Regions from separate parts of the Caulobacter sp. FV2ps19 genome, predicted to be linked through region 2. Evidence: riboswitches for the same ligand, from Rfam matches in the RefSeq annotation. Region 2 holds a riboswitch; the other holds the start of a gene.
The links. A riboswitch is a leader RNA that binds a small molecule or an ion and turns the genes downstream of it on or off. The one in region 2 is predicted to bind ZMP and ZTP.
Positions count from the first base shown of each region.

Region 1: another riboswitch for ZMP and ZTP. It lies ahead of ACW18B_RS03845 (LysE family translocator); the one in region 2 lies ahead of purH (bifunctional phosphoribosylaminoimidazolecarboxamide formyltransferase/IMP cyclohydrolase).

Region 1 covers NZ_CM178729.1:804,680-808,082, reverse strand. The annotation lists gene ACW18B_RS03850 (TonB-dependent receptor) at 1-849, opposite strand, end outside; ZMP/ZTP riboswitch at 1,167-1,247, shown strand; gene ACW18B_RS03845 (LysE family translocator) at 1,270-1,902, shown strand; gene ACW18B_RS03840 (ribonuclease T2) at 2,034-2,750, shown strand.
Region 2 covers NZ_CM178729.1:470,816-474,218, reverse strand. The annotation lists gene ACW18B_RS02250 (dienelactone hydrolase family protein) at 1-4, opposite strand, end outside; gene purH (bifunctional phosphoribosylaminoimidazolecarboxamide formyltransferase/IMP cyclohydrolase) at 7-1,596, opposite strand; ZMP/ZTP riboswitch at 1,621-1,701, opposite strand; gene ACW18B_RS02240 (PilZ domain-containing protein) at 1,807-2,169, shown strand; gene ACW18B_RS02235 (NAD(P)/FAD-dependent oxidoreductase) at 2,328-3,403, shown strand, end outside.

The sequences.
Region 1 (3,403 bases), 330 kb from region 2:
CACGGTGGTGCGGCTATAGGGAATGCCGTAGTCCGGCAGCTCGCTGGTCTCGAGGTGATAATAGTCCAGCGTCAGGCGGCTGGGGCCGGTCAGGCCGATGGCGACCGATCCGGCCACGCCCCAGCGATCGCCGTTGACGGCGTCGCGGCCATTGACCTCGTTCTCGTGATAAAGGCCGTTCAGGCGCACGGCGATCGTGTCGGAGACCTGCTCGTTGACGTCCAGGGTCACCCGACGCGTCTGGTTGTCGCCCACGGTCAGCGAAGCGGTCTTGAAGTCGCCGGTCCGCGCCACCTTGGACACCAGATTGACGCTGCCGCCGGTCGAGCCGCGGCCGGTATAGGCCGAGGCCGGACCCTTGATGATCTCGATCTGCTCCAGATCGAAGACCTCGCGCGACTGGCCGCCGGCGTCGCGGATGCCGTCGACGAAGATGTCCGAGGTCGAGTCCATACCGCGGATGCGCGGACGGTCGCCGGACGGCGCGCCGCCCTCGCCGGATTCCAGGGTGATGCCCGGCACGGTGCGGAAGGCGTCGGCCAGGCTGCTGATCGCCTGCTGGTTCAGGGCGTCCGAGGTGATGATGTTGACCGACTTGGGCGTGTCGAGCAGCGGCTTGGTGAACTTGCCAGACTGCGGACGCACCTTGCGCTGGCCGGTCACATCCACGCCCGACACCTCGGTGCTGTCGGCCGGGACGCTGGCGGCCGTCGCCATGGCGGCGTCGGCTTCGGGCGCGGCCTGGGCCAGACCCGCGCCGAGAGTGAGACCGGCCAGACCGGCGACGGCGGCGGCGCTCAAGGCGCGACGCGGGCGGCTGACGACGCCGGTGGAGTTGTGATGACGCATAACTGATCCTGATCCCCAGTGGGGCGGCGACTTCGCGCCCCTTCTGATATTGCGAGGCGTTCTTATCGGGACCGTAATCAGGACGCAATGATAATCATTCTCAATAATGGCGAGAATGATCGGACATCGCAGCCCTTGCCCCCTACGGACCGCTTCGCGGTCGTCTTCCCCCAGAGGGGGAAGATGAAACGCGCCGACCTCATCTTCCCCCTCTGGGGGAGGACGACCTGCGAAGCAGGTCAGGAGGGGGCCCGCGGCGTCGGCCGTGAAGACCGTCCCCCGCACTCGACGGGCCGGAGCCTCCCGTGTAGCCTCCAGGCTGTCCGTGCGACTGGCGATCAGAGGGAGCACCCTCGGGAAGCGCGGGCCACAGCCAGCCGTTCGCCTGGGCGCCTCACCTCTCGATGCGGAGCCGCGCCCATGCCTGACGCCAAGACCTGGACTGCCTTCAGCCTCATCTGTCTGGGCATGGCCCTGACCCCGGGGCCCAACATGCTGTATCTGGTCAGCCGCTCGATCTGCCAGGGGCCGCTGGCCGGGATCGTGTCGCTGGTCGGCACGGCGGCGGGCTTCATCGTCTATCTGCTGTGCGCGGCCCTGGGCATCACCGCCCTGCTGATGGCCGCCCCCATCGCCTATGACGTGCTGCGGTTCGGCGGGGCCCTGTATCTGCTGTGGCTGGCCTGGTCGGCGATCAAACCCGGCGCCGCCTCGCCGTTCGAGGTGCGCCAGCTGCCCCAGGATCCGCCGGCCAAGCTGATGGCCATGGGCCTGCTGACCAACCTGCTCAATCCCAAGGCGGCGATGCTGTACCTGTCCCTGCTGCCGCAGTTCATCGACCCGCATCGCGGCGCGGTGCTGGGTCAGTCCCTGGCGCTGGGCGGCAGCCAGATCGTCATCAGCCTGACCATCAACGGCCTGATCTGCCTGGGCGCCGGCTCGATCGCCGCCTTCCTGGCCACCCGGCCCAGCTTCGCCATCGTCCAGCGCTGGCTGATGGCCACGGTGCTGGGCGGCCTGGCGATCCGCATGGCGACCGAGGCGCGGCGCTAGACCCTCCCTCACCCGCTCATCCCGGCGCAAGCCGGGACCCAAGCGGGGTTGGCCAGTGTGGACTTGGCGCGTAAGGACGGGCTCGGCTTGGGTCCCCGCTGTCGCGGGGATAAGCGGCTGTAGGGTTAGCCATGACGTCCTCTTTCATGCGTGTCCTGTCCGGCCTCGCCGCCGCCCTCGCCGTCACCGGCGCAGCCCAGGCGGCCAGTCCGCCGGCCTGCGCCATCCCCCCAACGGTCACCCTGGCCCCGGCCGAGATCCCGCCCGCCGACCAGATCCACCCCGACGTGCCGATCGCCGCCTATCTTCTGGCCCTGTTCTGGTCGCCCGAGGCCTGCCGCTCGGGCATCCATGAATCCGACAAGACCATCCAGTGCGACACCAACAGCTTCGGCTTCACCGTCCACGGCCTGTGGCCCAACGGCCCTGACAAGGTCCATCCGCGCTATTGCAAGCCCAGCCCGCCGATCCCGGAAAAGACCGTGCGGGCCAATCTGTGCATGACCCCCTCGCCCTGGCTGCTGCAGCACGAGTGGCAGGCCCACGGCACCTGCGACTGGGCGACGCCCGAGGCCTATTTCAGGAAAGCCCGCGCCGTGCGCGCCGGCCTCAACGTCCCCGACCTCACCCCCGGCCCCGGCGACGTGATGACCGCCGGCCAGGTCCGCGACGCCTTCCTGAGCCGCAATCGCCGCCTGACCCGCGAAGGCCTCAATGTCCGGGTCAACAAGGACAACCGCCTGACCGAGGTCTGGGTGTGCCTGGACCTGAAGTTCAAGCCTGCCGCCTGCCGGGGCGGCAACGGGACGCCCGACCGGGTGACCATCCGAGTGGCGCCCAAGCGGTAGGACGGGCCCAGCGCCCCCTCCGTCACGTCGCCTATCGGCCCCGCTGCGCAGGGGAGGAAAATCCTGTTTCTCCTCACCCGTGAAACGGGGGAGGTGGCGCGCTGCGGATACGCAGCGTGTCGGAGGGGGCGTTCTGAGCCTGCCATAAAGACACGGGTTCGCAGCCTCGCCGATTTTCACCGGCGAGATTGGGGAGGCGGCGGAGCGTCCGGGCCAGGCCCGGATGAGTAGAGTTGGAGTACCGTTTCGGCCGGGGCCGGAGCGCTCCGCGTGATCGTTGTTCAGGAGCATCGCCGGGATTGGCGGGGTGTTAATCCGCTCCGGTAGCTAGGCCCCCGGCGGGCGGAAGGGACAGCGACCCCTCCGGACCGCGCGGGCGATTTCAGCCCGCGCCTGGTGCGTTCCGTACGGGCGTCGGCGAAGGGAGTTCCCGGCGGTCCGGGCCTGGCCTCGACACGGGACGGTCCTCGAGGGGTGTCCACGCTCAGCCAGACCCCGCCGGGCCTTCGACGACGGCCGACGGGCGCTTCCCGCTCGACCACCCCCACCCCCCGTCAGGTCGCCAGCTGGACGGCCTCCCCAGGAGCGGGGCAAGGAGAAGTATGCGGCCGTTCTGGAGGGTGATGCGTCGATTTTCCATCGTGACGCTGGCT
Region 2 (3,403 bases):
CCATCCCTAGTGCCTGAACACCCGCACGCCGGTGAAGGCCATGGTCAGGCCCAGCTTGTCGGCGGCCGCGATCACCTCGCCGTCGCGCATCGAGCCGCCCGGCTGGATGATCGCCGTCGCGCCAGCCTCCGCAGCTTGAATCAAACCATCTGCGAACGGGAAGAAGGCTTCCGAAGCGCAGGCGCAGCCCTGCAGGTCCAGACCAAAATCAGAGGCGCGCAGGGCCGCGATCCGGGCCGAGTCCTTACGGTTCATCTGGCCGGCGCCGACGCCCAGGGTCTGGCCGTCGCGGGCGTAGACGATGGCGTTGGACTTGACGTGCTTGCCGATGGTGAAGGCGAACAGCATGTCGCGCACTTCGTCGTCGGTCGGCTGGCGCTGGGTGACGATCTTCAGGTCCGAGGCCTGGATGCGGGCGTCATCGCGAGACTGCACCAAGAAGCCGCCGGCCACGCTCTTGAACGTGTCGCCGGTCGACAGCGCATCAGGCAGCCCGCCGGTGACCAGCAAGCGCAGGTTCTTCTTGGCGGCGAACACGGCGATGGCGTCGGCGTCGGCTTCGGGGGCGATCACCACCTCGGTGAAGATCTCGACCATCGCCAGGGCCGCCTCTTTGGTCAGGCGCGAATTGACCGCCACGATGCCGCCGAAGGCCGAGGTGGGGTCGCAGGCCAGGGCCCGCTCATAGGCCTCGCGCTGGCTGCCGCCCACGGCCACGCCGCACGGATTGGCGTGCTTGATGATCGCCACGGCCGGGCCGGCCGCCGGGTCGAACTCTGCGATCAGCTCGAAGGCCGCGTCGGTGTCGTTGATGTTGTTGTAGCTCAGTTCCTTGCCCTGCAGCTGGGTGGCGGTGGCCACCCCGACGCGGGGATTGGGGAAGGCGTAGAAGGCCGCCTTCTGGTGCGGGTTCTCGCCATAGCGCATCACCTGGCGCAGTTCGCCGGCGATCGCCTTGCGGGCCGGGAAGTCCTGACCCAGCTGGGCCGCGAACCAGGCGCTGATCGCTGCGTCATAGGCCGCCGTGCGGGCATAGGCGCGGGCCGCCAGGACCTGGCGAAGCGCCAGGGTGGTGCCGCCGGTCTTCAGGGCTTCCAGCACTTCGGCGACGTCCGACGGATCGGTGCAGACCGCCACATAGCCGTGGTTCTTGGCCGCCGAGCGGATCATGGCCGGGCCGCCGATGTCGATGTTCTCGACGCATTCGGCATAGTCGCCGCCTTTGGCCACGGTGGCCTCGAACGGATAGAGGTTCACATACAGGATATCGATGCCGCCGATGCCGTGGTCGGCCATGGCCTTGGCGTGCTCCGGCGCGTCGCGCACCCCCAGCAGCCCGCCGTGGACGATGGGGTGCAGGGTCTTGACCCGGCCGTCCATCATTTCGGGGAAGCCCGTCAGGTCCGAGACGTCCTTGACCGGCAGGCCGGCCGCCGCGATCGCCGCCTTGGTGCCGCCGGTCGAGACCAGCTCCACGCCTGCCTCGTGCAGCACCCTGGCCGCCTCGACCAGGCCGGTCTTGTCGGAGACCGACAGCAGGGCCCGCTTGGGCATGACGAGATCGGGGGCTGAAGGATAGTCGGGGGCGGCGGGCAAGGCGGGACTCCGGGTCTGGTGAAACGAGGGAGCCCAGGCGCGCGGCGATATGCGTAGGGGCTCCCCGGTGGTTGCCCACCTCCAGCGCCAGTCACCCGAACGGGGCGGAAAATACGGCCGGGGGCCGGGGAGTCAATGCGGCGTCTCGCAGCGCGTTTTTTGGGCCAGAAAGAACCTCCCTGTTAACCGTAAGGGTCTAAGCTCCGCCGCGTGGAAGATAACGCCTCGCATATTGAACAGCGCAGACATGCGCGAGAGCCGGCGCGCCGCAAGGTGTATCTGGTCAGCGGCGGCTTTGCGGCCAAGTGCGGGCTTGTGGACATCGCGGCCGGCGGCGCGCGGGTCCGCCTGCCCAATGAAGCCCTGCCGCAGGGCGATCTGTATCTTGTCGATATGCGCACCGGCCTGATCCACCTGACCCAGGCGGTCTGGCAGTCTGACCGGGAAGCGGGTCTCCAGTTCATCGAGACCGATACGCTGGACCAGGTCACTGGGGGCGTGATCGCCGCCGCCGAGGCCGCCACAGCCTTCGCCCGGCGCCGCGCCCGCGCCTCGCTCAGCGACGCGTCCTAGTCGCGTCTCCAGGCCAGCAGGCGCTGCCGTTCGCGCGGATCCCAGGGTTGGGCGCCCAATGACCGCGCAATCGTCCGCCGTCGTCCCCCGTGATCCAAATTTCATCCCCGTCCGACGTGCGGAGCGGCTTTGATCGCCTCAGCACGCGGGGCACGACGATGATCGACAGGCGCAACTTTCTCAACCTCTCGGCCGGCGGCGCGTTGGTTGCGTCCGCCGCGCCGTCCGGGGCCGCCGTGATCAGGGGCGCGCCCGATGTGGCGGTGGTCGGGGCGGGGGCCTTCGGCGGCTGGACGGCCCTGACCCTGCGCGAGCGGGGCCTGTCGGTCGTGTCGCTGGACGAATACGGCCCGGCCAGTCCGCGCGCCTCGTCGGGCGGCGAGACCCGCTCGATCCGCTCGGGCTATGGCGACCAGGGCTTCTATTCGGCCTGGGCCGCGCAGGCCCTGAAGCTGTGGCGGCTGAAGGAAGCCGAGTTTGGTCGCACCCTGCTCTATCCCAATGACCGCATCGAGCTGGCCGACCGCTGGCTGCCGGGCATGCTGGCCCAGCGCAGGATCTTCGACGATCTCAAACTGCCCTACGAGATTCTGAGCCGCGATCAGCTGCGGGCGCGTTATCCGCAGATGGCCTTTGACGATGTCGAATTCGCCTTTGTCGAGACGGCGGCCAGCGCGGCGGTGATCAAGGCCCGCGAGGCCATGCTGGTGGTCTCCGAGGTGTTCCAGAAAAAGGGCGGTCAGTTTCGCATGGCCCGCGCCATCCCCGGTCCCGCCACCGGCCGGCGGCTGAACGCCCTGACCCTGGGCGACGGCTCGTCGCTGGCGGCGGGACAGTTCGTCTTCGCCACCGGACCCTGGGCGCCCAAGCTGTTTCCCAAGTTGGTGGCTACCAAGGTGGGGGTCTATCGCAGCGAATATTTCTACTGGGGACCGCCGGCCGGCGACGCCCGGTTCTCGTGGCCCAACCAGCCCGCCTGGCATGACCATGTGCAGGGCGGCTACGGCTTTGGCAGTCTGGAGCGGGGCCTGAAATATTCCCCCGAGGCCGGGGGGCGCGTGACGCAGGACCCCGACACCGCCGAGCGCCTGCCCACCGACTATCTATTGAAAAAGGGCCGCGACTATATCGGCCATCGCTTCCCCGACATGCGCGACGCCCCGATCCTGGAGACCCGGGCCTGCCAGGTGGACAATACCCGCAACAGCCACTTCATCCTCGACCGCCACCCCGA